Regions from separate parts of the Thermoanaerobacter brockii subsp. finnii Ako-1 genome, predicted to be linked through region 2. Evidence: predicted binding sites of a transcription regulator. Region 2 holds the regulator's gene; each other region holds the start of a gene.

Region 1 (11,099 bases), 810 kb from region 2:
AATTACAGAAGGAATTATTTCTACAGTTTCGAGTATAATACAAGCCATACCTCCTTTTATACTAGCGGTTTTAATTTTGTTTGTATTTTCAGTTAGATTAAAAGTATTGCCGCTAGGAGGCGCTTATCCTGTTGATATAGAGCCTTCTTTCTCCCTTGAGTTTATTTCGAAAATATTTTTACATGCTTTAGGCCCAATGCTTGCAATTGCAATACCTCAAATGGCTTCTTGGACTTTAGCTATGAGAGGTAACACTTCCCAAATAATGGAGGAGGATTTTATAAGGTTTGCAGAGGCAAGAGGCTTAAGAGATTCTGTAATTGCAGCAAAATATGTGAGAAATAATGCGATGTTGCCTTTAGTGGCAAGTTTAGCGATTAGTGTGGGATATATGTTAGGAGGCCAGACGTTGGTGGAATCTATTTTTAATTACCCGGGGATAGGATTTTATTTTGGCAAGGCTATAGCTGTTAGAGATTTTGGATTATTGACTGGATTGTTTACTCTAATTGTAATAGGAGTAATATTAGCAACTTTTATTGCAGATTTTGTTTATGCATTAATTGATCCGAGGGTGAAATTGAAATGAAAAAAGAAAATATTGCAAACTTTTATTATGATTACATTCAGCCTTTATTAACAAATAAAAAATCTTTAATTGGGTTAATGATATTGCTATTTTATATATTGATGGCTACAATAGGTCCTGTTGTAGTACCTTTAGATATGAATTCTAACTTTGCAGAAAGGTATCAAAAACCTTCTTTGAAACATCCTTTTGGGACAGACTATTTTGGAGTAGATATTTTCCAACAAATTGTACACGGTTCTAGGTCTGTTATTTCTCTTACTTTATTAGCAAGTTTTTTTGCTGTGCTAATAGGAACGGTTATTGGTGTTGCAAGAGGGTATTTAGAAGGGATTGCTGGTAAAATCATTGATGCTATTATTATGGTTTTTCTAGTAATTCCGTCATTTCCTGCTCTATTGATTCTAGCTGCTATATTTGTTAATTACAACCTTAATGTTGTTGAAATAGCTCTATTAGTTTCTATATGGTTATGGGCACCATTGGCGAAACAAATATCAGCTCAGGTTTTATCTATTAAATCAAAAGAATTCATAGAAGCGTCAAAAATGCTTAATATGCCGCTTAGTTATATTTTATTCAGTGATATTGCAAAACTTTTAATTCCTTATATTTTCATAAATTTTGTCATGCAGATAAAAGGAGCTATGGAGTTTTCAGTAGGACTTATGTTTTTAGGACTAGCCAAGTTTGATCCTACCCATTGGGGAATCATGTTAAATTATGCTTTATACCAAGCGGGAGCCTTGTATACTGCTAAAGGGTTTCACTATTTATTCTTTATAATTTTAAATATAGTATTACTAATTTACGGCGGAATATTGTTATCACAAGGGGTTGAAGAAGTTTTCAACCCACGGCTTAGGGGGAATGAATAAGTTGAATCCAATAATAAAAGTAGAAAATTTAAAAGCAGTATATCTTGTGAGAGAAGGTACGATTAAAGCAGCAGACGGTATTTCTTTTGAGGTTCCAGAAAATTCAGTTACAGCTATTGTAGGGGAGAGTGCTTCTGGTAAGAGTACAATTATAGAAGCCATGACGAAGACACTACCTCCAAATGGAAGAATTTTATCAGGAAAAGTTTTATACAATGGAAAAGACATATTGACTCTAAGTAATGAAGAGTTAAGAAAAATAAAATGGAAAGAAATTGCGTTAGTACCTCAGGCAGCTCAGCAATCTTTAAATCCTACAATGAAGATAATTGACCATTTTAAAGACACAGTAGAAGCTCATAGGGTAAATTGGAGTCACAATGAGTTAATTAAAAAAGCTTCAGAAAAATTAAAAATGGTAAGATTAAATCCAGAGGTGGTTTTATACGCTTATCCTTTGCAACTTTCAGGAGGAATGAAACAAAGAGTTTTAATTGCTTTAGCGCTTTTAATGGAACCTAAAGTTTTAATATTAGATGAGCCTACTTCTGCATTAGATGTTCTTACACAAGCCCATATTATTCAACTTTTAAAAGAATTAAAGAAAATGCTAAATATTACTCTTATTTTTGTTACCCACGACATAGCAGTAGCAGCCGAATTAGCGGATAATGTTGCAGTTATTTATGGTGGAAATCTGATAGAATATAATTCAACATTTCAAATTTTCAAAAATCCATTACATCCCTATACAAATGGATTGATAAATTCTATTATGGCAGTAAATGCAGATATGTCAAAAGTTAAGCCGATTCCGGGAGACCCTCCAAGTTTATTGAATCCTCCTTCTGGATGTAGATTTCATCCAAGATGTGAGCATGCGATGGAGATATGCAAGAAGGAAAAGCCGCAATTAATTGAGACAGAAAACGGAGCACAAGTAGCATGTTACTTGTATAAGGAAGGAGGAAGGTGAAATGAAACAAGTGATAAAAATAGATCATATTAGTAAAATCTTTTCACGAGGGTTTTTTAAAAAACAGCATAAACTTGTTCTCAGTGATATAAATTTAGAAATTTCACAAGGAGATAGATTAGTTATTGTTGGCGAAAGTGGAATGGGCAAAACTACCTTAGCGCGAATTATGGCTAATTTAGAATTGCCTTCTGAAGGTGAAGTTCTTTGGTTTGAAAAAAATATACAGAAACTGAGGGAAAAAGAAAAAAAATTATTAAGAGGTAAAGTACAATATATTCATCAGGACCCTTATGCTTCCTTACATCCGGCTAAAACTATCTATAAAATAATCGCAGACCCTCTTAGAAATGCTCAAAAAATTAATAGGAAAGAGGTATATGAAAAGACAAAACAATTACTGGAAAAAGTAGGTTTAACTCCTGCAGAATATTTTTTCAATAAATATCCTCACCACTTATCAGGAGGAGGACGTCAGAGACTTGCAATTGCAAGGGCTTTAACGACGGAACCTCAAGTGATAATTGCTGATGAACCGATTAGTATGATTGATATGTCATTGAGGGCAGCAATAATTAAACTTTTTAAAGACTTAAATGATTTATACGGTATTGCCGTTATACTTGTTTTGCATGACATTGGAGCAGCAAAATATTTTACCTATGAAAAGGGAGAAATTGCGGTATTGTATGGGGGCAAAATAGTCGAAAAAGGAAAAGGTAGAGAAGTTTTAACTAATCCAGTTCATCCTTATACTAAAGTATTAATAAATTCCAGCCCCATTGCTGACCCTGAAATAGCTAGGAATAGAGTGGTGGAACAATTAAGGTCTTATGAAGTTCCTGTGCGAACACCAGAAAGCAAGGGGTGTCCTTTTGCTCATGCATGTAATTATTATACAGAAAAGTGCTTAGAGGAAGACCCTCAACTCATTGTTATCGATTCAAGTCATGAAGTAGCATGTCATGTTTTTAGTAAATAAGGGTGAAAAATATGAAAAATAAATTTTATATGTTTCTTTCAATATTGGTAATAGTACTGGCTCTTATTTGGATAAGTTTTTTTCAAAAAAATGGCGTAGAGTTAGTATTAGTGGTGTTATCATTGGGATTTTCTGTTTTCACTATATTATTGATACTTTTATATGAGAAAAAGAAAAAATAGTACGACGGAGGTAGAAAAATGGCAAAATTTGCAGATGAATTTATAATAGGAGCTAATTATTGGCCAAGAAATCACGGCATTGAAATGTGGAAAGAGTGGAATTATGATGAGATAAAAAGTGAATTTATTGAGGCGAAAAGCTTAGGCATTAATGTAATGAGAATAAATCTTTTTTGGGAGGATTTCCAGCCAAAGCCTGATGTAATATCAGAGGAAGCGGTGAAAAAGTTTGACGAGCTTATTAAGATATGTCATGAAGTCGATATGAAAATCGCGCCTACTTTTTTTGTGGGGCATATGAGCGGTGAGAATTGGGATGTGCCGTGGAGAGAAGGTAGGAATATATACAGTGATTCATTTATGTTGAGGTATCAAATTAAATTGGTACGCTTTTTTGCTGAGAGGTACAAAGATGAATCTGCTATTTTGTTTTGGGACCTTTCAAATGAGCCAGATAATTATGTAAAAGCAGAGTCAAGACATGATGCTTGGCTGTGGAACTATGTCTTATCAAATGAGATAAAAAAATACGACAAAAATCATCCCGTAACGCTTGGAATACACCAGGCATCTCTTCTTACTGATAATAATTTTTATCCTGAAGACATGCAAGAAGGCAACGATTTTCTATGTATGCACGCATATCCAATTTATACAGATACATGTATAGACCCTGTAAATTCTATAAGAAGCACTTATATGGCACCTTTTGCTTCTAAACTCACCCAAGCTATGGGTGGCAAAGAAGTGCTACTGGAGGAATTTGGTGCAACTACACTTATGATGAGTGAAGATATAGAGGGAGATTATTACAAGGTGGTTCTGTATAGCCTTCTTGCGAATGAATCGATAGGTGCAATAGCCTGGTGCTTTGGAGATTTTTCTGTTGGCGAAAGGCTTCCCTATAATTCTACCCCCTTTGAAACGCAATTTGGTATAACAGCAGTTGATGGAAGAGTTAAAAAAGCAGGACTTGAAATAAAAGCTTATTCTGAATTTATGAATAGAATTGAGTATAAGGACTTAAAACACAAAAAGTGCGATGCCGCGATAATCATTCCGGATAAGTATTATAGTGCTTTATTTGTAGGTAACGATTATACTCCAGAGAGAAATTTTAGGATTCTTTTAAATAGTTTTATACTGGCAAAGGAAGCAGGTATAGACGTTGAATTGGCAAGAGCTGATGGAGATTTTAGTAAGTATAAAATGCTTATACTGCCTTCCGCTTATAGAAAAGGGCATTTAAATTATGACCAATGGGTAAAAATTATGGATTTTGTTAAAAATGGTGGCACTTTGTATGTATCATACGATGGAATTTCTTTAGAAGGTTTTGATGAGGTTTTTGGAGTTAAAACGCAATATTCTATGGTGCCCAAAAATGAGACAGTATCAATGCATTGTGAAGAACTTGGAATTGATTTAAATTATAAAGCTCTTAAATTTAATAAAAGACTTATTGCAAAACCGACAACGGGCCGTGTAATTGCAAATGATGATGAGAATAACCCGGCAATAGTTGTGAATAAATATGGCGAAGGGAATGCTATTCTTGTTACGTATCCTATTGAGCTCTATTTAAGTTATATGCCCGATGTATATAAGACTGACAGGTCTTATTTGATTTATAAGTATGCTAAAGAGCTGAGCGGAATAGAATACAACGTAAAAGTAGAATCTCCTTATATTGAAGTAAAAGAGTTTGATTATGGCGGGAAAACCCTTGTGCTCTTTATAAATCATGAAGACATAGATATTCATACTAAAATAAGAATAAGTAGAAAAACAAAAAATAATGAGAAAATACAAGATTTAATTAGCGGAAGACAGATTAATTTAGAAAATTTCACAATAGAGGCTAATGGAGTAGTTGCAATTTTGCTGGAAAAGGGGTTATAAAGATGTTCAGGCTAACAAGACTTAGTAACAAACCTATATTGTCGCCAATAAAAGAGCATGAATGGGAAAAGGAGGCTGTTTTTAATGCAGCAGTAATTTATGAAGGTAATAAATTTCACTTGTTTTACAGAGCTTCTAATAATAAATTCGTTTTGAATACTGAAAAGCCAGAAGAAAAATATAAATTTGTATCCTCTATTGGATATGCTGTAAGTGAAGATGGTATAAATTTTGAAAGATTTGACAAACCTGTTTTAGTAGGTGAGATTCCGCAAGAAGCTTGGGGAGTAGAGGACCCAAGGATTACAAAAATAGACAATAAGTATTACATGCTCTATACAGGTTTTGGAGGAAGGGACTGGTTGGATTTTAGAATATGTATGGTTTGGTCTGATGATTTAAAAAATTGGAAAGGACACAGAATTGTTCTTGATGAACCCAATAAAGATGCGGCGCTTTTATCCGAAAAAATAAATGGTAAGTATGTGCTTTTCCATAGAAGAATGCCCGATATTTGGATTGCTTATTCTGATGATTTAGTAAATTGGTATAACCATAAGATTATAATGTCCCCTAAATCTCACACATGGGAGTCAAAGAAAATTGGCATAGCAGGACCTCCTATAAAAAGAGAAGATGGATGGCTTTTAATATATCACGGGGTGGATAACAACAATGTGTACAGACTTGGTGTAGCTCTTTTAGACTTAAAGGACCCATCAAAGGTTATTGCGAGACAAAAAGAGCCTATTTTAGAGCCAGAGCTTGATTGGGAAATAAATGGGCTGGTACCTAATGTGGTGTTTAGCTGCGGTGCAGTTGAAGTGAATGACATGTATTATGTGTATTATGGAGCAGCAGATACCCATATAGGTGTAGCAGTCATTGAAAAAGAAAAAGTAAAATTTTAAAAGGAGTGTATGGAGTGATAAAATTAAAGAGATTATCAGATAAGCCGGTATTGATGCCAAAAGCAGAAAATGAATGGGAAAGAGCAGCAGTTTTTAACACTGCAGCAATTTATGACAATGGACTGTTTCACTTGATTTACAGAGCTACTGACATTGGACCTCACGCCAAATATGGGAAATATATTTCTCGCTTGGGATATGCAGTTAGCAAAGACGGAATTAATTTTATGAGATTAGACAAACCAGTGATGAGCAATGAGACAGAACAAGAGCTCAGAGGATTAGAAGACCCAAGGATAGTCAAAATTGACGGCATTTATTATATGATGTACACAGGTTTTGGAGACAGATTTCAAGATGACTATAGGATCTGTTTGGCTACCTCCAAAAACCTTATAGATTGGGAGAGAAAAGGAGTAGTTTTAGATGAACCTAATAAAGACGCCTCTTTATTTCCTGAAAAAATTAATGGTAAATATGTGATGTTGCACAGGAGATATCCCGACATTTGGATAGCATTTTCTGATGATTTAAAAAATTGGTACGACCATAAACCAATACTAAAACCTATTCCAAATACATGGGAGAGTGCGAGAGTAGGAATTGGAGGGCCTCCTATTAAGACAAAGGACGGTTGGTTTTTGATATACCATGCAGCTGATGACAATAATGTGTATAGATTGGGAGCAGTCCTTTTAGATTTAGAAGATCCATCAAAGGTTATTGCAAGGCAAAAAGAACCTATCTTAGAGCCAGAACTGGGTTGGGAAAAAGAAGGATACATCCCTAATGTTGTATTTAGTTGTGGTAATGCAGTAAAAGATGATACTATTTACGTTTATTATGGGGGTGCGGATACTGTTATAGGCGTGGCGATATTAGAAATGAAGGATATCAAATTTTAGCAGGCTTTTAAAAGGCCTGTTTTTTATTTACAGAAAAGTACTTGACATACCAAAAAGGATTAATTATAATACTTATTAGCAGCCGAATTTCAAGAGTGCTAATATATTTCTCCTCTTCTTAGTTTTTATCGCTCTTATAAATTATATCACTTGTATCACGCCCTTCTTTTGTTTTTAAGTTTAATTTTTGAAAAACTTCATAAAGGAGGGGTCTTTTATGAAGGCATTGCTATTGGCAGGAGGTTTGGGAACAAGGCTAAGACCTCTTACAGATGACCTGCCAAAACCAATGGTTCCTATCATGGGAAGACCTCTTTTAGGAAGGATTATTTTAAACCTTAAAAAAAGTGGAGTAGATGAAATTGTAATAAGTACTTATTATAAGTCTCAGTACATTGAAGACTACTTCAAACAAAAAGAGGACTTAGGTGTAAAAATACACTTCATTACAGAAGAGTCCCCTTTAGGGACTGGTGGAGCAATAAAAAACGCCGAAAAATTTTTTGATGATACTTTCCTCATTTTAAACTCTGATATTGTCAGTGATATTGACTATGCAGATTTGATAAAATACCACAAGAGAAGAAGAGCTCAAGTAACTATTGCATCTATTGAAGTAAGAGATACTTCTCAGTACGGAGTTATAGAATTTGATGAAAAAGGCTTTATAACTGCTTTCAAAGAAAAGCCCAAACCAGGCGAGAGCAATTCTAAATATATTAACGCAGGAGTATATGTATTTGAACCTGAGGTGCTAAAAGAAATTCCTGAAAATACAGTGATATCTGTAGAAAGAGAGACATATCCCAAACTTTTGGAAAAAGGGTATAGAATGGCTATTTATAAATTTAACGGCTACTGGATAGATATAGGTACAATAGACAAATACAAAAAAGTTCATGAGGACATTTTAAAAGGAAAATCAAGATTTGTAAGTACTACTTCCTCAAGAGGCATAATTTTAGGAGACAATGTTAAAATTCATCCTACCGCAAGAGTGATAGGACCTGCTTATATTGGAAATAATACTGAAATTGATGCCTATGCTACAGTTGGTCCGTATACAGTAATTGGGAATAACTGTCGAATAGGTCAAGAGAGCAAAGTATCCCAAAGTGTATTGTGGGATAATGTAAAAGTCCGCAGGTTTGCAAGATTAGACAATGCAGTTGTAACTTCAGAATGTATAGTAGAGGTGAATATGGAAATTAAAAATACAGTGTTTACACCTAATAGATTAGCAAGTACTACAATGACAACTTAATACTAAACAAACTAAGAAGGGGGCGTGATATGATGAGCGTATTGGGGAGAAATGTAGCATTTTTGAGTACTTATCCACCAAGAGAATGTGGCATTGCTACTTTTACTCAAGATTTAGTTAATGAAATAAAAAAGATAAAACTTATTAATTTTGCAGGAGTAATTGCAATAAATGATAATAAAACTTATGAATATGACAGCGATGTTAAATATCAGTTACAACAATTTGTAAGAGAAGATTATGTAAGATTAGCCCATGAATTAAATGAATCTGACATAGATTTGCTCATTATAGAGCATGAATACGGAATATTTGGAGGAGAAAGTGGAGAATACTTATTAGATTTGGTAGACAATTTAAATATACCCTTTGTTTTGACAGTCCACACAGTATTATCAAATCCAAATGAAAAACAACTTATGATACTTAGAGAATTAGGGGAAAAAAGCGTTAAAGTAGTTACAATGGCTAAAAATACTATACCACTTCTTGAAAAGATATATCACATACCCTCCTGTAAAATCACAGTGATTCCTCATGGAGTTCCCAATTTTCCAGTATTACCTAAGGAAACATTGAAAGAAAGATATGGCTTTAAAGGGAGAAGAATAATAAGCACTTTTGGTCTTATAAATCCTGGTAAAGGAATAGAGTACGGTATAGAAGCAATAAGTATGGTAGCAAAAAAATACAAAGATGTATTATACCTAATTTTAGGGCAAACCCATCCAAACATAAAGAGAGAATTTGGGGAAGAGTATAGGGAGAAACTTCAAAAACTAGTCCATGACCTTGGAGTAGAAGACAATGTAAAATTTGTGGATAAATATCTTAGGAAGAAAGAGATTTTGGAGTATTTGAAGATGTCAGATATATATATGACTCCATACTTAAACAAAGAACAAGCTGTAAGCGGTACTTTAGCATATGCAGCAGGTTTAGGGAAAGTGATTATTTCCACTCCTTATATGTACGCTGAAGAAATTTTAGGAGAAGGAAGAGGATTGCTTGCTAATTTCCGTGATGCAAAGTCTTTAGCTAAACATATTGAGTATATATTTGAAAACCCTGAGAAAAGGCTGCAGATAGAGGCAGAAATTAAAAAATTAGGGAATACAATGATGTGGAATAACGTTGCTTACAGATATGTCATAATGATTTTGTCTGTATTGGACATTAAATCAAGGGAGGAAGTTGTGATATAGAGGAAGGGGGAATTGAAATAATGAAGCTAGCAACTAAGTTTCAGCATCTTTTCAACCTAACAGACGATACAGGCATTTTACAACATTCCCTTTACTCTATTCCTGATTTGACAAAAGGTTACACTACTGATGACAATTCAAGGGCTCTTATTGCTGCTTCAATGCTATATGAAGTTTACAAAGATGAAAAATACCTCGATCTTTTAAAGAGATACCTTTCTTTCTTGATTTATGCCCAAAACGGCAAAGGATATTTTAGAAATTTTATGAACTACAATAGAGAATTTATTGAAGAAGTTGGCTCAGAAGATTGTTTTGGCAGAACTTTATGGGCATTAGGATATTTATTAAATACTAATTTGTCTAATGGTTATCAAAGTGTTGCTGTGACATTAATCAAAAAAGCTTTGCCAAATGTAGCAAATTTAAATTCTCTTCGCGGTAACGCTTATTCGTTAATAGGATTAAGCCTTTTATACAGTTCTGATGTTACTGAATTTAACAAAGAGAAGATAAAAAATTTAATAACTTCTATTTCAAAAAAAATAGTTCAAAAATATAGGGAAAACAAAGATGGAGAGTGGAAATGGTTTGAAAATATAATGACTTACAGCAATGCCGTACTTCCTTGGGCTCTTCTTAGGTCATACATTATTACAAAAGATGAAGAAGTCTTAGATGTTGCAAAAGAAAGCATGGAATTTTTAGAAAAAGTAACTTTTAGAAGTGGGTATTTTAAGCCGATAGGTTGTAAAGATTGGTACAAAAAAGGAGATGAAAAACCTGCAGAATTTGATGAACAACCGGTAGAGGCTTGTGAAACTGCTCTTATGTACACAGAAGCTTATAAAATTTTTCAAGAAGAAAAATACAAAGAAAAGAGTTTGAAATGTTACAATTGGTTTTTAGGAGAAAACTCAAAAAATGTGCCTTTGATAGATGAGGAAACAGGAGGTTGCTACGACGGTATAACTAAAGAGGGAGTAAATTTAAATGAAGGAGCAGAAAGCATGATTTCACTGATTATAACTGACATGGTGGTGAATCACACAGAAACTGTATTTAAGTAGTTTTTACTTTTCTTTTCAAAAATTTTTATAAAAATTGAAAAGGGTGATGCCATATGAAAATTGGTGTGCTTTGGAGGAAATTCAGGAATGTCGAATTTCAGAGGAAATTGACGCCAGACAAAGTATATGACGATGCCTATGATGAAGCATACCATCATTATATGGCCATAAAAGAAGCTGGATTTGATTCAGTCCTCATAGAATGGAAGGAAGATCCATTAGAAACTTATGAAAC
Region 2 (11,099 bases):
AAAGGTCAAAATTTTAAATGAAGAAGGAGAAAAAGCAATGGGGAAGCCAGTGGGGGACTATATAACTATTGAAGCCCCCGGCCTCATTGAAAGGGATTTAGATTTAGAAGAAGAAGTTGCAAAAGTTTTAGCAGATATAATTAAAGAAATAGCTAATTTGACGGAAAATACACAAGTTTTAGTAGTGGGGTTAGGTAATTGGAATGTAACTCCTGATGCGTTGGGACCTCGTGTAGTTTCCAATATTGTAGTAACAAGGCATTTAAAGGAATACGCACCTCAACAGTTTGGCGATGAAATTCGGTCTGTCAGTGCAATTTCTCCCGGAGTTTTGGGAATTACCGGAATAGAAACGGCTGAAATTTTAAAAGGAGTAGTTGACAGAATAAAACCTGACTTAATAATTACAATTGATGCTTTGGCTTCAAGAAGATTAGAGAGGCTGTCAACTACTATTCAAATTTCAAATACAGGTATAAGTCCAGGGTCTGGAATAGGTAATAGAAGGCTTTCCATTACTGAGCAAAGCTTAGGTATACCCGTAATAGCCATAGGAGTTCCTACAGTAGTAGATGCAGTAACAATTGCTAACGACACCATCGAATATTTAACAGAAGAGTTACTAAAACACACCAAAGAAGAAAGCCCTTTTTATGAAGTGCTTAAGAACATGAGTCAACAAGAGAAATACAGTCTCATTCAAGAAGTTTTAACACCTTATGTACATAATCTTGTAGTTACTCCTAAAGAAATAGATTTATTGGTACGAAATATAGCTTCAATTATATCTAGAGGAATAAATCTTGCACTGCAACCTGGTCTTACAGAAAGGGAAATGAATCAATTACTTCATTAAACATGAAGTACTAAAGCACCTCTTGATGGAATATTTATAAAATATAAAAACCAAAGAGAGGTGCTTCTTTTGTACAGGTATTATAGTTTAAAGATAAGCAGGATAATGTTTTTAATTTTGTTATTGACAAATGTTTTTCTTTATAATTGGATGACACAACCTTATAAAGGTGAATATAAACAAATAATTGGTGATTCTTTTTCAGAGGAGTATGATAAATTAGACAGTTTATTTGTAACTTCAATAAATTATACCCTGCCGATAATAGAAGTAGCTTTTACCTCTCAGGGATATACAGGAAAGGATTTAACCTTTTCCACTTTGTTAAATGCTAAAGTTAAAGACCCTATCAATATATTGAAATTTCAACTTCCAATTTTAGCACAGGTAGATTTGAAAAAGGTAAGTACTAATAATATACAGAATGATGATGCACAAACAAATCCTCCTTCTAATAACAATGTGAATTTGTTTGATACTAATGCACAAAGTGACAAAAACACATCTCAGACACAAGGAGAGGAAGAAAAACCAGTTTTGAAAAATATAGATAATAGTAAACCCTATCTTTTGATATATCACACTCATACTATGGAAGCTTATGCTGCTACAGAAAAGAACAAATACATAGCAAGGTACGGCTATGATAGGACAGATGATTTAAATTATACTGTTGCAAAAGTAGCGGATTATCTTACGGAATATCTTAGAAAAGAAGGAATTCCTGTATTGCACGACAAAACTATCAACGATTATAACTATGACAAATCTTATGTAAACTCTTTTGCAACAGTCAGTAAAATTTTAAAGGAGTATCCTTCTATTAAGGCAGCGATTGATTTGCATAGAGATGGCTATGGTGCTGTTATGAAACCAGGAGTAGAAACTATTCCTGTTTTGAGCAATTTGCCAAACCAAGATTTTAGAAAAAAATATGTGATGGAAATAAACGGGGAAAAAGTAGCAAGAGTTTCTTTCATAATAGGCTCAAGAAGGACACCGGAAATGCAACAAGATTGGAGAAAAAATTACGAATTTGCCAAAAGAATAAGTGATAAATTAAATGAGCTTTATCCCGGCCTATCTTTAGGAGTACAGGTAAAGCCCTACAGTGAATATAATCAGCATCTTCTTGAAAAGTCGATACTGATAGAATTAGGAAGTAACTATAATACTTTAGAGGAGGCAATTGCAACTACAAAGTATCTGGCTAAAGCCATTAGTGAAGTGATAAAGCAGCAACAAGATTTTGGGCAGTGAAAACTGCTTTTTATTTTATAGCGATAGATGTTGATATTAATTTAAAAAAAGGTTAAAATAAATTACTGTAATTATCAAAGATTTAGGAGGTTCTTTATGAAATTTGTAGCAAGAATAATGGGATTGGTCTTGGCGTTTTTAATCCTCTTTAGTACTGTTTCTTATGGACAAGTAAATAGTATAAAAGATAGAAAAATAGTTATTTTTATTGTAGACAGGGTTAATTTAAATGACTATGTTGAAAATGACCTTCCTAATATAAAATACCTCATGGAAAATGGTACATATGGACTTATGACGGTAAATTCTGATGGAGGCAGGACCCCTGAAAACGTGTATATGACAATTGGTTGTGGGACAAGAGCTGTAGGATCTGAAAAAGCTTCCCTTAATTTTAATGCTTCTGAAATAGTAAATGGAGAACAAGCCTCTATAATTTTCAAAAGAAATACAGGTATTAAACCCCAAGTATTTAATATAGTAAATTTAGATTTTGCGCAAGTAGAGAGAAATAACCTAACTCGAAATCACATTGTAGTACCTGGCTTATTAGGCACTCTTTTAAAACAAAATGGAAAAACTGTTGCTGTGTTTGGTAATGAAGATACTGATGTAGAACAAAGAAGATATGCACCTCTTATAGTAATGGATGAAAAAGGAATTGTAGATTTTGGGGATGTGAGTGATAATGTCTTAAAAAGAGACCCTTTCAGCCCTTTTGGAATTATGACAGATTATGATTTGCTTTATCAAAAATATACTGAGATGAAGGAAAAACCCGACTTAACGGTTTTTCAATTAGGGGATACGTTAAGAGCGAATGATTACCATAAATATGCGATGGATAAAATTAATGAGAGAAATAAAAAAAGGGCTTTATACGAAGCAGATAAATTTATTGGCAAAGTCATAAGAGAAGGCAGTCCCAACACCTTATACATTGTCTTAACTCCACTTCCTCCATCTAAAGATATGGGGCAAAAGAGTTATTTAACCCCCATAATACTTTTTGGACCAGGCTTTACTAAAGGCTATGTTACTTCAGACACAACAAAAAGAGAGGGGATTGTCACAAATACAGATTTAATGCCGACAATTTTACAGTATTTTGACATTCCTATACCCACTTTTTTGATGGGACATCCCCTTTATAATTCTGGTTACAAAGGAAGTGTAGACAAATTATTGGCTGAAAGTCATAAACTTGTTTTTAATTACACTTATAGGCCTATTTTCTTAAGGACTTATGTGGTTTTAGAGATAATAATTTTAATTTTAGCCCTATTAGTTTTGTTTTTTTTAAAAAAGTATGCGGTCTATTTAAAGCCTCTATTATTTTTTGTTTCTACTATTCCTTTGACTTTTTTGCTATTACCTTTGTTTAATTATACTAGTCTATCAAATAGCATCGTGGGAATATTATTTTTGACAGCAGTAGCAATTATAGCGATTCATGAAATTAATCCTTATGGTTATTATTTCTATGCTATAATAGGTTTAATTACTTCCCTTGTTTTGCTAATTGACCTTGTGACAGGGCAATATTTGCTAAAAAATTCTTTTTTAAGCTATGACGTCATCGTAGGGGCCCGTTTTTATGGCATAGGAAACGAGTATCTGGGGGTATTGATTGGAGCCGTCTTATGTTTTACTACAATGGCTTTTGAAATTTTTTCGAATAAAAAGCTGCTTTTAGCTATAACTTCAATAATATACGCACTGGTATTCTACTTTATTGCAGCTCCAAGTATAGGTACAAATGTTGGAGGATCGATAACGGCCTTTGGAGCTTTTGCTGTGGCATTGTTACTTTTATCTGGTAAAAAAATTAACATAAGAAATCTATTGTATATTGGGATAGGGATAGTTTTAATGCTTATAGGACTGTTTTACTTGGATTCTTTAAGGCCGGTTTCTCAACAAACTCACATAGGACAAACTTTTGCTTTAGTAAAAAACCATGGCATAGAATCTTTATTGCAAATTTTTGAAAGAAAGCTTTTAATGAATTATAAACTCATAAAATATTCTATATGGTCGAGAGTATTGTTGACACTTATAGGTGTTTTACTAATTCTTTTCTTCAAACCCGTTGGAGTGTTGAGTGAAATTTTCAAAAAACACTCCTACATTCGAATATGCTTTGTTGCGACGATTATAGGAAGCATTCTTGCATTGGTTTTTAATGATTCAGGAATTGTAGCGGCAGCTACAATGATGGTGTTTGTAGGACCTATGCTAATACATCTTGTTATTGATGAAATCTCTTAAAAGGTGGTTTTATGGTAAAAATGAAGGTATTGCAAATTGTAAGAAAATCAGAAGGAGGAATAAAAAAACATTTACTATAACTAGTGATATTATTAGACAAAATAGGTATAAAATGGAAAAAAGTTATGGAGAATTTTTTGAAAGTTGCAGAACTGAGAAAAAATATAAGCTTAAAAGGAAAAGAAAGTGCAGAAAAATATAGTTATGATAAAATGATTAAAGAAATACAACAGATTTATCATACCTTGAAGGGAAGATAAAAGATGAGGCTTACAAGGACAAGAGAGAGAAAGAAACAGATTCAAAGAAAGAGACTTGTAATCTTTGCTCTTTTATTGTACATTGTTATTATGGTAGTAGGACTTGTAATAGCTGATTCTTCCTTTAATGAAATTACTACTGGAGTGAGGAAAGTAAAAATATTTGGTGTATATTCAAATAGCGAAAAGGTGATCGTTAAAATTTTTGGTAAGGAGTCAGTTATTGACATAGGAGGGTTAAGCCAATACTTTAAAGGCCGATTTTGGAAATGAGGTCTAAGTCTTTAATTTTTGAGGAGGTACAAAATGTCAGAGAGGATGCAGTATATTAGAAATTTTTGCATTATTGCTCACATAGACCATGGTAAATCTACTCTTGCAGATAGACTTATTGAGAAAACAGGTTTTCTTTCTGAAAGGGAAACAGATAAGCAAATTTTAGATAATTTAGAATTAGAAAGGGAAAGAGGAATTACTATAAAGTTAAAGCCTGTAAGAATGATTTATAAAGCTAAAGATGGAAATGAATATGAGCTTAATCTCATTGATACCCCTGGACATGTGGATTTTACTTACGAGGTATCCCGAAGTATTGCAGCTTGTGAAGGAGCCCTGCTTGTAGTAGATGCTACACAAGGGATTGAGGCGCAAACCCTTGCTAATGTATATATGGCTTTAGAACATGATTTAGAGATAGTACCTGTGATAAATAAAATAGACCTTCCTTCAGCAAATCCTGAACATGTAAAAAAAGAAATTGAAGACGTGATTGGGATTGACGCAGAAGATGCTTTGCTTACCTCTGCTAAAGAAGGCATAGGTATAGAAGAAGTTTTAGAAGCCATTGTAAATAGAATTCCCCCTCCAAAAGGAGATGAAAATAAGCCTTTAAAAGCGCTAATTTTTGACTCTTTTTATGATAATTACAAAGGAGCAATAAGCTTTGTAAGGGTAGTAGATGGAATTGTTAAACCAGGAATGAGAATAAAAATGTTTTCTACTGGCAAAGTTTTTGAAGTTACAGAAGTGGGTATGTTTAGACCTAACCTTTATCCAGTAGAAGAGCTTAAATCCGGTGAAGTTGGCTACATTGCTGCCAGCATAAAAAATGTAAAAGACACTCGTGTAGGAGATACAATAACAGACGCAGACAATCCAGCCGATTCTCCACTTCCTGGCTATAAAGAAGTAGTGCCAATGGTCTTTTGTGGAATTTATCCTGCGGATGGACAAGATTATGAAAATTTAAAAGAAGCTTTAGAAAAACTTCAGCTAAATGATGCGTCACTTGTATTTGAACCTGACACCTCTGCTGCCTTAGGTTTTGGATTTAGGTGTGGCTTTTTGGGACTTTTGCACATGGAAATAGTCCAAGAAAGACTTGAAAGAGAGTACAATTTAAACCTTGTCACTACTGCTCCAAGTGTAATCTATAAAGTATATAAGACTAATGGAGAAGTATTGGATTTGGACAATCCTACAAAAATGCCACCTCCTACGCAAATAGATCATATTGAAGAGCCAATTGTGGAAGCTACTATTATGGTGCCTACTGAATATGTAGGGGCGATTATGGAGCTTTGCCAGGATAGACGGGGAGTATATTTAGGAATGGAATATTTAGAACAAACTCGCGTACTTTTAAAATATGAAATGCCTTTAAATGAGATAATATACGACTTTTTTGATGCTTTAAAATCACGAACAAGGGGTTATGCCTCTTTCGACTATGAGCTTAAAGGGTATAAAGAATCTAATTTGGTAAAGCTTGATATTTTGATAAATGGCGAATTGGTAGATGCTTTATCCATGATAGTTCATAAAGATAAAGCCTATGAAAAAGCGAGAAAAATTGTAGAAAAGTTAAAAGAAAATATTCCAAGGCACCTCTTTGAAATCCCAATCCAGGCTGCAATAGGTTCTAAGATTATTGCAAGAGAGACTGTAAAAGCTTTGAGGAAAAATGTCCTTGCCAAGTGCTATGGAGGAGACGTAACTCGTAAGAAAAAACTTTTGGAGAAGCAAAAAGAAGGTAAAAAGCGCATGAGACAGGTGGGAAGTGTTGAAATACCTCAAGAGGCTTTTATGTCAATATTGAAATTAGATGATGAAAAATGAGGGAGATAGGATTATACATTCACATTCCTTTTTGTAAAAGAAAATGCTATTATTGTGATTTTAATTCTTATGCAGGCTATGATTATCTTTTTGACGACTATATTCGGGCACTACTTATGGAAATAGAATCAAATTCTACAAAAGATTATAATGTGGTTTCGGTTTATATAGGAGGAGGTACCCCTAACCTTTTGCCTCCTTCTTATATAGAGAAGATATTGAAATCTGTATTTAAAAATTATAAAATACTTGATGGTTGCGAAATTACTATTGAAATGAATCCCGGCCTTATAACTGAAGAAAAACTAAAAATTTATAAAGACAACGGGATAAACCGAGTAAGTATTGGACTTCAAGCTTTTCAAAATAGGCTTTTAAAATATATAGGTAGAATTCATACAGTAGAAGAATTTTTTGGAAATTATGAGTTAGTGAAAAAGTTCTTTGACAATATAAATATAGACCTGATGTACGCTCTTCCTACTCAAACCTTTAAAGAGTGGCAAGAAACTTTAAAAGAAGTAGTAAAATTACAGCCGACGCATGTTTCTACTTATAGCTTGATTTTAGAACCTAACACCTCCTTTTACAGACTTTATGAAAAGGGTCAGTTGCCTATAGTTGATGAGGAAGAAGAGCTTAAAATGTATCATTGGGGTATAGAGTTTTTAAAAGAAAAAGGCTATCACCATTACGAAATATCTAATTTTGCATTGCCCACATTTGAATGTCGCCACAATATTTTATACTGGGAATGCAAAAATTATTTGGGATTTGGTGCAGGAGCCCATTCTTATATGGCGGATGTGAGATATAGTAATATTGAAAATATAAAAGACTATATTAAGAGCATTTTAGAAAGAAAAAGTGCAGTTAAGGAAAAGATAAAGTTGACAAAACAAGATAGAATGGCTGAGTTTATGTTTTTAGGAATGAGAATGACAAAAGGAGTGTGTGACAAGGATTTTAAGAAAAGATTTGGTATCAGTTTGTTTGAAATTTACAAAAAAGTAATACAAAAATACTTAAAAGAAGGTCTAATTGAGATTGATAATGAGTGTGTAAAACTTACCGAGAGGGGTATTGATGTCTCTAACGTCATTTTTGAAGAATTTCTGCCCTAAATGAGTATTGACAAAAAATTATAAGAGTGGTATTTTAAAAACATGAATTAGCACTCAATCGAGTAGAGTGCTAATAATACATGGGGTGGTGAAAATGCCGTTAGATGATAGGAAGAAAAAAATACTATATGCGGTTATTACTGATTATATTATGACGGCAGAGCCAATAGGGTCGAGAACAATAGCTAAGAAGTACAATATAGGATTAAGTTCTGCTACTATAAGAAACGAAATGGCGGATTTAGAAGAAATGGGATATTTGGAGCAACCTCATACTTCCGCAGGAAGAATACCTTCAGATAAAGGATATAGATTTTATGTAGACAGCATTCTTCGAAATTATATAAACAATGACCCTCCAATTAGCTATAATACTCGCGAGGAAATAATAGCAGAATTTGATGAAATTGTAAAGAAATATGCAAGAATTTTGGCTAACATAACTCACCATACTACAGTTGCTAAAATGCCAAAGTTGAACCCTGATAGAATAAAGAAAATCCAACTTATACCTGTTGCTTCTAATAAAATGATCTTTTTAGTAGTGACGGACACAGGAATTGTAAAAAATTACTTGCTAAATTTATGCCAAAATGTAGATAGAACTATTTTTGAGTTTTTAAATAATTTGTTAAACGAGAAAATTGCCGGAAAAAGTGAAAAAGATATTTTTGAGTTTTTACAACAGGATTTAAGGCAGATGTTGGGAGAGATGGCTTTTATAGCCGACGAATTGATAAACACTATACTTTTGAGCTTGAAGCAGTTACAGGAAACAGACATTTATGCGGATGGAACTTCCCATATTTTAGATTTTCCTGAATACAAGGATTTAGGCAAAGCAAAAAATTTCTTCAATCTTTTGGACAACAAGTCGTTATTGAACGAAGTTTTAGAGCCTGAAGTAGATTTTATAGATGTGAGAATAGGAAGCGAAAACAAGTTTGAAGAGATGAAGGATTTAAGCGTAATAAAAACTACTTATAAGATTAATGGCCGTGTGGTGGGTACAATAGGAATTATAGGACCTACAAGAATGGATTATAGGAAGTTGATTAGTGAAATCAATGTGATGACAAAAGAGCTTTCAAATCTTTTGTCGAGTATATACAATGATGAAATATAACGAGGTGATATAAGTGGAAGAGATGGAAAAAGAAATTAACAAAGAGGAGGAAAATGATGTAAATAATTTAGAATCAAATGAACAAATGGAAGGGCCTCCTGAAGAGGAAGAACAAACACAGCAAGAGCATCAGCAACAAACGGTTGATGAAATAGAGGAATTAAAGCAAAAACTTCAGCAAAAAGAGGCTGAAGCTCAAGAATATTTAGATATTGCACAAAGATTGAAAGCAGAATTTGAAAATTACAGGAAGAGAACAGAAAAAGAAAAATCAGAAATGGTAGAATATGGTAAAGAAATAGTAATTTTAGAACTTTTGCCTGTTATGGATAATTTTGAAAGAGCTTTGGCGAGCAGTGGAGATTATAATTCTCTAAAAGAAGGGATAGAATTAATTTACAGGCAGTTTAAAAAGATGTTGGATAAATTTGGTGTAAAAGAAATTGAAGCAGAGGGGCAGATTTTTGACCCCTATAAGCACCATGCTGTAATGCAGGAAGAGGTAGAAGGAAAACAACCAAATGAAATTATTGAAGTTTTCCAAAAAGGGTATTATCTAAAAGATAAAGTAATAAGACCAAGTTTGGTTAAAGTAGCAAAATAAAAAGGAGGTTGAAAAATATGGGGAAAGTTATAGGAATTGACTTAGGAACTACTTTTTCTTGTGTTGCTGTTATGGAAGGAGGCCAACCTGTAGTAATACCTAACGCAGAAGGAGCTCGTACTACGCCTTCAGTCGTTGCTTTTACTAAAGAAGGAGAAAGGTTAGTAGGGCAAGTTGCAAAAAGGCAGGCAATTGTAAATCCTGACAGGACTATAATGTCTATAAAAAGACACATGGGAACTGATTACAAAGTAAAAATTGACGATAAAGAATATACACCTCAAGAGATTTCTGCAATGATTTTGCAAAAGCTCAAGGCTGATGCAGAAGCTTACTTGGGTGAAAAAGTTACACAGGCGGTAATTACTGTTCCTGCTTATTTCAATGACAGCCAAAGACAGGCTACAAAAGACGCAGGTAGGATTGCAGGTCTTGAGGTTTTGAGAATAATAAATGAGCCGACAGCTGCTGCTTTGGCATATGGCCTTGACAAAGAAGGAAATCAAAAGATAATGGTTTACGACTTAGGTGGCGGTACTTTTGACGTTTCTATTTTGGAAATAGGAGATGGAGTATTTGAAGTTTTGGCTACAAGTGGCAATAACCACTTGGGTGGGGATGACTTCGACCAAAGGATAATAGATTGGCTTGCTGACAACTTCAAAAAAGAATATGGAATTGACTTAAGAAATGACAGGATGGCATTGCAGAGACTAAAAGATGCTGCGGAAAAAGCAAAAATAGAGCTTTCTTCTGCAACGGTTACTAATATAAACTTGCCATTTATTACTGCTGATGCTACAGGTCCAAAACATATAGATGTAAATCTTACAAGGGCAAAATTTGAAGAGCTAATCTCCGACCTTGTAGAATCAACTGTAGGTCCTGTTAACCAAGCATTAAGCGACGCAGGTTTAAAACCTTCTGATATTGATAAAGTCATTCTCATTGGTGGTTCTACAAGAGTGCCTTTGGTACAGGAGACAGTAAAGAGAATAATGGGTAAAGAACCTCACAAAGGAATTAACCCAGATGAGGCAGTGGCTATAGGTGCAGCTATACAGGCGGCAGTATTGGCCGGAGAAGTGAAAGATATTCTCTTACTGGACGTAACACCTTTGTCTTTGGGTATAGAGACCTTAGGTGGAGTATTTACTAAGATTATAGAGAGAAACACCACAATACCTACAAGAAAGAGCCAGATATTTACCACTGCAGCGGATAATCAGACTTCTGTTGAAATACACGTGTTACAAGGCGAAAGGCCTATGGCAAAAGACAACAAAACTCTCGGAAGGTTTATTTTGTCAGGGATTCCACCAGCTCCAAGAGGAGTACCTCAAATTGAAGTTACTTTTGACATAGATGCCAATGGAATTGTACATGTTTCTGCAAAAGACTTAGGTACTGGTAAATCTCAGGATATAACTATTACTTCTACAACTAATTTGTCAGAAGAAGAGATACAAAGAATGATTAA
Region 3 (11,099 bases), 330 kb from region 2:
TTCCAATTCTTCTGATGACTGCATATTCCCAAATGTAAATATTGAAACTGAATTTGGTAGTGAAGAAAAAACAAAATCAAGAATTCCTATTATGACTGGTGCTCTCGGGTCGACTTTTATTGCAGCAAAGTACTGGGACCCATTAGCTATAGGTGCGGCTCTTGTAGGCTTTCCGATAGTAATAGGCGAAAATGTGGCAGGTATTGATAAGGAGGCAGTAATAGAAAATGGCAGAATTAAAAAGGCACCGGAACTAGACAGAAGAATAAATACTTATCTTCGTTATTTTGATGGATATGGTGCTATTATTGTCCAGGTGAATGTAGAAGACTTAAGGAACGGTGTGGCAGAATATGTTATTGAAAAGTACGCTGATAAGGTAATAATAGAGCTTAAATGGGGACAGGGTGCAAAAAGTATTGGTGGCGAAATTCAAGTTAAGGATATTGAATATGCTACTTTCTTAAAAAAGAGGGGTTACATTGTCGATCCTGATCCAGAAAAGCCTGAAATTGTTGAAGGATTTAAAAACGGTGCTGTAAAATCTTTTGCAAGGCACAGTAGACTCGGATATACTCATCTATCTTCCCCTGAAGAAGTGAGGGAAGAATTTATGAAAACCGTAGAGTATTTACGAAAAATCGGGTATAAAAAAATCACATTAAAAACCGGCTCTTATAGTATGGATAGTTTAGCTATGGCTATAAAATTTGCTACCGAAGCAAAACTTGATCTGCTCACAATCGATGGTTCAGGCGGCGGAACTGGCATGAGTCCGTGGAATATGATGCAGACATGGGGTGTACCGTCTATACTTCTGCATTCGAAAGCATATGAGTACGCATCAATCCTCGCAAATAAAGGGCAGAAAGTGGTTGATATGGCCTTTGCCGGTGGTTTTGCAAGAGAAGACCATGTTTTTAAAGCCCTTGCGCTGGGAGCACCATTTACAAAGTTAGTTTGCATGGGAAGAGCATTAATGATACCAGCCTTTGTAGGTTCGAATATAGAAGGGGTACTGCATCCGGAAAGGAAAGGCAAGGTAAATGGAAATTGGGACAGCTTGCCGCCGACGGTTTCTCAGCTTGGCCTCAAAGCAGAGGAAATTTTCGCAGGTTACTATGAGGTGAAAAAGAAAGTGGGAGAAAATGAAATGAAAAATATACCTTATGGAGCTATAGCCGTATGGACTTTAGCGGATAAATTGGCTGCAGGTTTGCAACAGCTGATGGCGGGAGCAAGAAAGTTTTCTCTCAAAGCAATTTCAAGAGAAGATATTGCTTCGGCCAACAGGGAAACTGAAAGGGAAACTGGGATACCATTTATCACAGATATAAGGAATGATGTTGCGAGAGATATTTTAAATTCTTAAAATAATAGGTCTCTCTATAGGGGCAGACTCTATTCTTTTTATGGTGTTTTTTTCTTCAATACTCTTACAATTATTTTCTAAGTGGTAAATATCTCTACACTTATTTGAGAAAAAAAGCCGATTTTCGGCTTTTTTTTGTACAGAAAAAATTATATAATAATAATTAACAGGATAGAGAAATATGATAGTTAGTAAGTAAATAAACTCAATGTGGGTGAGGAAGATGAAATATAGTGTGGAAGAAAAGGGGACAAAGGTAATTGTAAGGGGGATTGAAGACTTTAATCTTAAGGAGACTTTTGAATGCGGACAGTGTTTTAGATGGAATGAAGAAGAGGATGGGAGCTATACAGGAGTTGCTTACGATAGAGTCATAAACGTGAAATTGGAAGAAGACATGTTGATAATTGACAATACAGATTTAAATGACTTTTATGACATTTGGTTTGACTATTTTGATTTGGGAAGGGATTATAAGCAAATAAAAGAAAATCTTTCAAGAGATCCCATATTAAAAGAAGCAATTCAATATGGGCAAGGTATAAGGATTTTGCGCCAAGATACATGGGAAACTCTAGTCTCTTTTATAATCTCACAAAATAATAGAATACCCCAAATAAAAAAAGTTATAGAAAATCTTGCTAGTTCCTTTGGAGAGCCAATTGAGTACAAAGGAAAAATCTATTACACTTTTCCTAAAGCAGAAGAATTAGTTATGTTTGATGTTGAGACGATTGCCAAGACAAAATGCGGTTTTAGAGCGAAATATATACTGGACGCGGCTTCTAAAGTTTTTTCTGGAGAAATAGATCTTTTAAAATTGTTTGAATACAGCACTAATGACATAAGAGATATTCTTATGAATATAAACGGAGTGGGTCCTAAAGTTGCAGATTGTGTCATTTTGTATTCAATAGGGAGATATGACACTTTTCCTACAGATGTATGGATAAAAAGAATTGTTGAATATTTGTATTTAAAAAGAGAGGGAACCCCTTTGGAGATTCAACTATTTGCAATAGATAAATTTGGAGATTTGTCTGGTTTTGCGCAACAGTATTTATTCTATTATGGTAGGGAGATGGGGAAAAAAATCTTTAACGAAAGGAAGAAATAGATGCTAGGAACTATTGTAAATTCAATTGCAATAATTGTGGGTGGTACTATTGGTACCCTTCTTAAAGTAGGAATTCCAGAAAGGTTTAAAAATATAGTCATGCAGGGTGTCGCCTTAAGCGTTATGATAATAGGAATTTCTAGTGGCCTTCAATTTAATAATTTAATGGTAGTGATCGTGAGCCTTGTAATAGGTGGTATTATAGGAGAAGCCTTAAATATTGAAGAATATTTAAATAAGTTAGGAGATACATTTCAAAAAAAATTAAGTAAAGATAACAGTTCTACAATTAGCAAAGGTTTTGTGACAGCAAGTTTGGTATACTGCATTGGTGCTATGGCAATTGTAGGTGCTTTAAAAGATGGACTTTCTGGAGATCACAGTATACTATTTGCTAAATCTGTTCTAGATGGAATTTCCTCAATAATTTTTGCTTCCACTTTTGGATTAGGTGTTGTTTTTTCAGCTATTTCGGTATTTTTGTATCAAGGTTCTATTTCATTAGGTGCATCTTTTTTGCAAGGGCTTTTGACAAAACCAGTGATTGACGACATGACAGCTGTAGGAGGAGTATTGATATTTGCGATTTCTTTGAATATGTTAGAGATTAAGAATATAAAAGTAGGGAATTTATTACCGGCTATTTTTATACCCATTTTTTATCAGATTTTACTAAACATTATAAAAGGATTTTAGGCGGTGCGGATATGAAACTACTAAAAAGCATCGATGTAGCCAGAATTGCTGTAAAAATGGCCATGTCTACAAGAGAAGAGGAAGAAATACTAAAAAACAAATATTGGAAACAAGGAGTAAAAGTTGCAGCTGTTGACTATGGTGGAGAATACGTAAATTCTATATCTAAAATTATTGAAAGAGCGGTAGTAGCGGCTAAAAGAGAAGGAATTATAGAAGACACACACGCTGCAGAAGGAGCTGTAGCAGGAGCTGCGCATGAGGCTGCTATACAAGTCATGAACAAAGCTATGGGACTTAATGTAGGTGGAAAAATAGGCATTGCCTATGCTGATGAGCATCTTTGTGTTTGTGTGTTTTTTGCTGTAGGGATGCTAAACTTAAATGAAGTGGCAATTGGACTAGGACATAGGTCATTAAAATAAGGGGTTAACCTCTCATACTCAGACTGTTGACAAACTTTCGCAAAGGAGATATTTTGCATAAGGAGTGACTTGTTACAAAGCGGCAACAAAACTTAGCAAGACCGAGGGTGGAGGCAGGGCCGTAGCCACGGATGGCGGAGGCGGGCACTAAGACAAGGATGTCGAATGTGCCCGGTACCCTGCCGGAACCCGAAGGTCGAGTTTAGTTTTGTCGCTTTGGAACATCGGAGTGACGATGCAAAATATCTCCTTTGAATATTTTTAGCTTTATGAACAAACTGAAATGAGGGGTTAACCCCCTCATACTTTTTTTAACGCCTCTTCTATATTTATCATTCCACTGCCTTGTGTCCATAGACCTGCATCGTCAATTTTTATTGCTGTCGATTTTAAAATATTTTTTATTTGTACATTAGTCAAATTAGGATTTTTTTCAAGGAGTAGAGCTGCTGCTCCTGCTGCCATTGGAGTCGCCATAGAAGTCCCTGTTGCTGTTCTATATGCTTTATTTATCGTAACTTCATCTGCACCAAAAGGTACATTTTCTGAAGCAGTAGAGACTATTTTTACACCTGGTGCTACTATGTCTGGTTTGTATAGATAAGGCGAACCTCTTCCAGAAAATTGAGCTATTTCGTCATCACTTATGTCGGAGGTTCTTTTGTCATCTACTGCTCCTACAGTTATGGCATTTTTACTGGTGCCAGGGGAAGTTATTGTGTTGTAATTAGGACCTGAGTTTCCGGCTGCAACAGTTACTACTAATCCATTTCTCCAAAGAGTATCTACTCCTCTCACCAAAGGGTCTAAAAAAGCAGGAAGAGAAGGAGTTTCACCTATTGACAGAGAAACTACCCGTATATTGTATTTGTCTTTGTTGTCTAAAATCCATTGCATTCCTGCTAATATGTCAGAGGATAAACCTCTGCCATAGGCATCTAATACTTTTACTGCTACTATATTAGCTTCTGGGGCTACGCCTTTGTATTTGCCATTAGAAGCATATCCATTTCCAGCAGCGTCACCAGCTACATGAGTGCCGTGGCCATTGTCATCGTAAGGTTGTTTTTTTCCATTTACTACATCGTGAAATGCCACTATGCGGTTTTTAGGCTTGGTAAAGTCAGGGTGAGGATATATTCCAGTGTCTAAAAAGGCAATTGTTACTCCCTTACCGGTGTAGCCTAAATCGTTCGCATTTCGAGAGGCGATTTCTTGAGTGGCAATATAAAGCTGCAGCTTAACAGCGGAGTCTTCTGCTATAAAATGAATTCCTTTTAATGTAGCGAAATTTTTCAATTTATCACAAGGTAAATTTACTGACCAGGCTTTTATGATTGGTAGTTCAAATTTTATACTTCCTCCCATTTTTTCGATTTTTTCTTTTAAAATGTCATAAGATAAATGGGAATACAAAATTACAGGAACACATTCACTTCTTAAATATAATGCTTTTTTTAAAAGCCTTTTATCGATTTTATTTGATACATAAATTTCCTTTGCTATTTTAGAAAAAGCAAACATTGGAATAAGATTCATTAGCGTACCTCCTTTCATGCTATTAACACAATATGTGAAATATAAAAATTTGTTAGTGGAAATTTAAAAAGTGTCACCGTATGAAGTTATATCATATTATGTAGTAGGTCTTTAAAGACCCACATAGAAAAGGATGAGACTTGAAAGGAGGAAAATTATTTATGCCAGTAGATAAAAGTGGAGCAGGATATGGATGTGGATGGTTTTGGATTATAATCATCATACTATTGATCTTGTTGTTTGTCCCAGGGATTATTGTTGAAGAACCAAAAGCTTGATTAGGTATTGAAAATTGTTTAAAGGGGGATCAATATGGCAGGAACAAGTTCAGTTTTTGGGCAAAGCAATTTGCTGTTTTTCTTCTTGATACTTGTATTAGCGCTTGGTGGAAGCCAGCTTAATGTATGGTCTTTAGAGACATTGTTGTTCTTCTTTATACTCCTTGTAATAATAATGGACGGCGGTTTTGATTGGTTCTTCAATGAACTCAAGTAATTTTGAATGGCTCTATCCTGCGATAGAGCCATTTTTATTTGATAAATTTGATATGTGTGGAGTGATAATATATGTCTTTTTCTGGAGATACTCTGTTGTTCTTTTTTGTAATTTTAACTTTGCTGCTGGATGTAAGATTTGAGCTTGAAAGTCTACTGTTTTTCTTTTTAATACTTGTAATTTTACAGGAAGAAAAACCGCGAAAAAAAGCAAAGCGATTTTTGTGGTCATTAACAGGTATTAATCTTGGTAACACAAATTCTTAAAATTACGTATTATATATTAGCTAAAGATGAAAAATTTATTTCCCTATTATTTACCTATCTGAAGGGAGGTAGTATTTATGCCCGAAGAAAAAGGAATAGGATTTGTTGGAGGTTGGTTTTGGATTTTTATAATAATAATTTTAATACTTCTATTTGTTCCAGGAATAATTATTTGGGAAAAAAATTAGACAAAAATAAGGGGCAGTCTATAATAATAGACTAGCCCCTTACATATATTAGTAAGAGATTATTAAAAATAGGGGGAATTTGTTTTGCAAAAGGAGATTTTATTAAAAATACTCGCTGTAGAACTTTTGATAGTAGCTTTTGTGAGATTTCAAGTGATGGGTATAGAAAAAGAAAAAAATGAGACTACACTTTCTACAGGTACTGATGATAAAAACAAGTTATCGCCACCACAAGAAGACAAAAAGTCGACAATTGATTTGTATGAAGTGGTAACAAAAGGCAAAGATTTTGTAGGAAGCCTAAAACCCTATTTAAGCAAAAGAGACCAGTATTATGTAGATATTTTTTCTAAAATGGCAGAAATAATTGAGATACAAAAAAATTTAGTGAATCTTTCGGAAGAAGAAATTGAAGCATTAGACAAAGTTGAGGTAGACAAAATAGGGATTTTAAAAGCAATAAAACCTTACATAGCAGAAGACAAGAAAATTGTAATAGATAAATTTTTGAAATTCTTTGAGGCGTTAAAAAATTTACAACAAAAACTAGAAAAATACACAAAAGAAGGGGATAAAAATAACATTTTTGATAAAATAGTAGATATTTATGAGGCTATACGGCCTATAATACCGGAAGAAAAAATAGAAGAAACTGATAAAATTGCAAAGAATATAAAATTATTGGAAGTATTAAATAAAGCAGAAGGAATTATGAATAGTATGAAAGAGGAGAAAAAACAATCTCAACAAGCGACCAGAGATTTTCATGAAGAAAGAATAGCAGAAGAGAAAGAAGAAAAAAACGAAGAAATAAAAGAAATAGAAGTTGAAGAAAAAGAGGAAGAAAGTGATGAAAAAGAAACACAACAGCAATTGCCAAAGGGAGAAAAGAATTTATTGCCTCAAGGCTTGTCTGATCAGCAGTTAAAAGTTTTGGACAATTTAAAATCTATGCTGACAAAGGAGCAACAGCAATACATGTATAACATGATAAATTACCTGAAACAACAGGGTTTGGTCAATTTGTCTAATAAAGAAAAAGAAGAAGAAAGTGATTTTGAAAAAGGGGAATAAATATTTCCCTGTATTTTTTTTATTTTTAAATACAAATTACAGAAACGTAGTCTAAATCAATAAATAATGGCATAAAATCAAAATATTTGGGTAAAATCATAGATAATCAGACTATACGGCCTAAAATAGGCTATAATAAAGTTTGATATGTTTTACCACTTAAATTAATATAGAGATTAGGATTAGCACTCACATAAGTTGAGTGCTAATAAATGAAGAAGGAGGGATAAAGTATATGAGATTAAAACCACTCGGAGACAGAGTTGTGGTCAAAGTAATCCAGGCAGAAGAAGTTACAAAAGGTGGGGTTATTTTACCAGGTACAGCAAAAGAAAAGCCACAACAAGGTGAAGTTGTCGCAGTAGGAACAGGACAATACATAGACGGCAAAAAGGTAGAATTAGAAGTAAAAGTCGGTGACAGAGTAATCTTCTCCAAATATGCTGGGACAGAAGTTAAGTTAGATGGTGAAGAATATCTACTTTTAAGAGAAAGCGATATTCTAGCAATTATAGAATAAGGAGGTAGTTGAAAATGGCAAAACAAATCAAATATGGAGAGGAAGCAAGAAGAGCATTAGAAAGAGGAGTTAATGCAGTTGCGGATACTGTAAAAGTTACATTAGGGCCAAGGGGTCGTAATGTAGTATTGGACAAAAAATATGGTTCACCTACGGTTACAAATGACGGTGTTACTATTGCAAGAGAGATTGAATTAGAGGATCCATTTGAAAATCAAGGCGCACAACTTTTGAAGGAAGTAGCTACAAAAACTAATGATGTCGCAGGTGATGGTACAACGACTGCAACGCTTTTAGCTCAAGCAATGGTTCGTGAGGGACTCAAAAACCTCGCAGCAGGAGCTAACCCAATGCTTTTAAGAAGAGGTATTGCGAAGGCTGTAGATGCTGCAGTTGAGGGGTTAAAGAGGATATCTAAACCTATTGATAATAAAGAATCAATTGCCCATGTTGCTTCTATCTCTGCTGCTGATGAAGAAATAGGTAATCTCATTGCAGAAGCAATGGACAAAGTAGGTAAAGATGGAGTTATAACGGTTGAAGAATCAAAGACTTTAGGTACAACCCTTGAGGTTGTTGAAGGAATGCAATTTGACAGAGGATATATTTCTCCATACATGGTAACTGATGCTGAAAAAATGGAAGCAGTATTAGAGGAGCCTGTTATACTCATAACAGATAAGAAACTTTCAAATATCCAAGACTTGTTGCCACTCTTGGAGCAAGTAGTGCAACACGGTAAGAAACTTCTTATCATAGCTGATGATGTAGAAGGAGAAGCATTGGCAACATTAGTTGTTAACAAATTAAGAGGTACATTTACGTGTGTAGCAGTAAAAGCTCCTGGCTTTGGTGACAGAAGAAAAGAAATGTTACAAGATATAGCAATACTGACAGGTGGTCAAGTAATTTCAGAAGAGTTAGGTTATGACTTAAAAGATGTGAGATTAGATATGCTTGGCCGCGCAAGACAAGTAAAAGTTACAAAAGAGAATACCACAATTGTAGGCGGAGCAGGCGATGCTGCAGAAATTAAGAAGAGAGTAAATCAAATTAAGGCTCAAATTGAGGAAACTACCTCTGATTATGATAGAGAAAAATTACAAGAAAGACTGGCAAAATTGGCCGGTGGCGTAGCTGTCATTCAAGCTGGTGCTGCAACTGAGACAGAGCTTAAAGAAAAGAAACACAGAATTGAAGACGCATTGGCGGCTACAAAAGCAGCAGTGGAGGAAGGTATAGTACCTGGTGGCGGTATTGCACTTCTCAATGTAATAGAAGATGTGCAAAAAGTAGTTGATTCCTTAGATGGCGACTTCAAGACAGGTGCGAAGATAGTTTTAAGAGCATTAGAAGAACCCGTAAGACAAATTGCAGCAAATGCTGGTGTTGACGGTTCTGTAATAGTAGAAAAAATAAAAGCTGCTAAAGATCCAAACTTCGGATATGATGCTTACAAGGAAGAATTTACAGACATGTTCAAAGCAGGTATCGTAGACCCAACAAAGGTTACAAGGACAGCTTTGCAAAATGCTGCATCAATTGCTTCAATGATACTTACGACAGAAGCAGTAGTGGTAGATGTACCAGAGAAGAATACAGCAATGCCTAATCCAGGAGCAGGAATGGATATGATGTGATAAAAAGGGCTGAGCGAAAGCTTAGCCCTTTTTAAGTTTTGGCCTTGACAGCTTTTAAATTGTCTGATAAAATACTCATGTAACATTTTTAGGCGCCCGTAGCTCAGCAGGATAGAGCAGCAGTTTCCTAAACTGCGTGCCGGAGGTTCGAGTCCTCTCGGGCGCACCATTGCCATAGAAATTAGTAATAGGCAGGATTCTGACTATTTTATAGTTGGAATCCTTTTTTACTTTATATGAAAGATTAGTTTTTGCAGTTTTTGTACTGTTGACATAGACATGTAAATTTGATATATTGAATAATAACTTATTCATTAACAAGTTAATAGTTTTATTAGAGGAACTCATATAATCCCGTGAATATGGCACGGGAGTTTCTACAAAGCAGCCGTAAACTGCTTTACTATGGGTGGAATTTGTTGTTGCCTTTTTGGCCTGAGGAAATTCTGCCCTCAGGCTTTTAATTTATAAAGGACTATAAGTTAATTGTGTAAATTGTATGACGTTCAAAAAGATTTTGCTAATAATATGTTATAATAAAACTAAAAAGGGAGATGTAAGTATGGAGGAAAAGTTTGTTAAAGAAGGTTTAACTTTTGACGATGTTCTTTTAATTCCTGCTAAATCCGATGTGCTTCCTAAGGATGTAGATTTAAAGACAAAGCTTACTAAAAAAATTACTTTAAACATTCCTTTAATGAGTGCTGGAATGGACACTGTTACAGAATCCAAACTTGCGATTGCTATAGCAAGGGAAGGCGGCATAGGTGTAATTCACAAAAACATGTCTATTGAAAGACAAGCTTTAGAAGTTGACAAAGTCAAAAGGTCAGAGCATGGTGTCATAACGGACCCTTTCTCTCTTACTCCTGACCATACTATTAAAGATGCAGCTGAACTTATGGCAAGGTATAAAATATCTGGAGTACCTATCACTGTTGATTCGAAACTTGTAGGAATAATCACTAATCGCGATATAAGATTTGAAGATGATTTGGATAAACCTATAAGAGAAGTTATGACAAAAGACAATTTGGTAACTGCTCCTCCTGGAACCACTTTAGAGGAAGCAAGACAGATACTAAAAAAACATAAAATAGAAAAATTGCCGTTAGTAGATGAAAACAACGTTTTAAAAGGGCTCATAACCATAAAAGATATAGAAAAAGCAGTTGAGTTTCCTAATGCGGCAAAGGACAGCAAGGGAAGACTTTTAGTGGCTGCTGCTGTCGGTGTTGGGAAAGACATGATGGATAGAGTCAAAGCATTAGTAGAAGCAGGTGTAGACGCTATCGTGATAGATACAGCTCACGGTCATTCTAAAGGAGTTTTGGAGGCTGTCTCTAAGATAAAAGAAAAATATCCAGACCTGCAGCTGATAGCAGGAAATGTAGCTACGGCTGAAGCCACAAGAGACTTAATAGAGAGAGGGGCAGATTGTGTAAAAGTTGGTATTGGCCCAGGGTCAATCTGTACTACGAGAGTGATCGCTGGAGTAGGAGTTCCTCAAATTACTGCTATTTACGATTGTGCTCAAGAAGCGGACAAGTATGGGATACCTATAATTGCAGATGGAGGGATTAAGTATTCGGGGGACATCGTAAAAGCCATTGCGGCGGGAGCTTCTGTAGTTATGCTGGGAAGCCTTTTTGCAGGAACAGAAGAAAGTCCCGGAGAAATAGAGATATATCAAGGAAGAAGCTATAAGGTCTATAGAGGCATGGGTTCTTTAGGAGCAATGAAAGAAGGAAGCTCAGATAGGTATTT

Evidence for each region. Region 2 encodes HrcA, which represses chaperone genes, less so after heat shock. Its sites were predicted from a motif close to ATTAGCACTCANNNNNNNTGAGTGCTAAT; they were not measured.
Region 1: THEBR_RS11025 (nucleotidyltransferase family protein) is a predicted target of HrcA. The motif match lies at 7,400-7,428, and genes of this name have one in related genera.
Region 3: groES (co-chaperone GroES) is a predicted target of HrcA. The motif match lies at 7,354-7,382, and genes of this name have one in related genera.

What each region holds. Positions count from the first base shown of each region.
Region 1 covers NC_014964.1:2,232,389-2,243,487, reverse strand. Annotated here, with positions in the region: gene THEBR_RS11060 (ABC transporter permease) at 1-589, shown strand, start outside; gene THEBR_RS11055 (ABC transporter permease) at 586-1,467, shown strand; gene THEBR_RS11050 (ABC transporter ATP-binding protein) at 1,460-2,443, shown strand; gene THEBR_RS11045 (ABC transporter ATP-binding protein) at 2,445-3,425, shown strand; gene THEBR_RS11040 (beta-galactosidase trimerization domain-containing protein) at 3,626-5,509, shown strand; gene THEBR_RS11035 (beta-1,2-mannobiose phosphorylase) at 5,512-6,420, shown strand; gene THEBR_RS11030 (beta-1,2-mannobiose phosphorylase) at 6,435-7,325, shown strand; gene THEBR_RS11025 (nucleotidyltransferase family protein) at 7,543-8,589, shown strand; gene THEBR_RS11020 (glycosyltransferase family 4 protein) at 8,619-9,794, shown strand; gene THEBR_RS11015 (beta-L-arabinofuranosidase domain-containing protein) at 9,815-10,864, shown strand; gene THEBR_RS11010 (D-alanine--D-alanine ligase family protein) at 10,918-11,099, shown strand, end outside.
Region 2 covers NC_014964.1:1,425,683-1,436,781, reverse strand. Annotated here, with positions in the region: gene gpr (GPR endopeptidase) at 1-856, shown strand, start outside; gene spoIIP (stage II sporulation protein P) at 926-2,116, shown strand; gene THEBR_RS07110 (alkaline phosphatase family protein) at 2,213-4,387, shown strand; gene THEBR_RS12635 (hypothetical protein) at 4,525-4,647, shown strand; gene THEBR_RS07105 (hypothetical protein) at 4,651-4,920, shown strand; gene lepA (translation elongation factor 4) at 4,954-6,765, shown strand; gene hemW (radical SAM family heme chaperone HemW) at 6,762-7,889, shown strand; gene hrcA (heat-inducible transcriptional repressor HrcA) at 7,984-9,015, shown strand; gene grpE (nucleotide exchange factor GrpE) at 9,038-9,619, shown strand; gene dnaK (molecular chaperone DnaK) at 9,637-11,099, shown strand, end outside.
Region 3 covers NC_014964.1:1,751,380-1,762,478, reverse strand. Annotated here, with positions in the region: gene THEBR_RS08800 (glutamate synthase-related protein) at 1-1,372, shown strand, start outside; gene THEBR_RS08795 (DNA-3-methyladenine glycosylase family protein) at 1,596-2,489, shown strand; gene THEBR_RS08790 (DUF554 domain-containing protein) at 2,490-3,185, shown strand; gene THEBR_RS08785 (HutP family protein) at 3,197-3,610, shown strand; gene THEBR_RS08780 (S8 family peptidase) at 3,911-5,149, opposite strand; gene THEBR_RS08775 (hypothetical protein) at 5,462-5,644, shown strand; gene THEBR_RS08770 (hypothetical protein) at 5,716-5,910, shown strand; gene THEBR_RS08765 (hypothetical protein) at 6,183-7,172, shown strand; gene groES (co-chaperone GroES) at 7,408-7,692, shown strand; gene groL (chaperonin GroEL) at 7,707-9,332, shown strand; tRNA gene THEBR_RS08750 (tRNA-Arg) at 9,425-9,501, shown strand; purine riboswitch at 9,657-9,758, shown strand; gene guaB (IMP dehydrogenase) at 9,895-11,099, shown strand, end outside.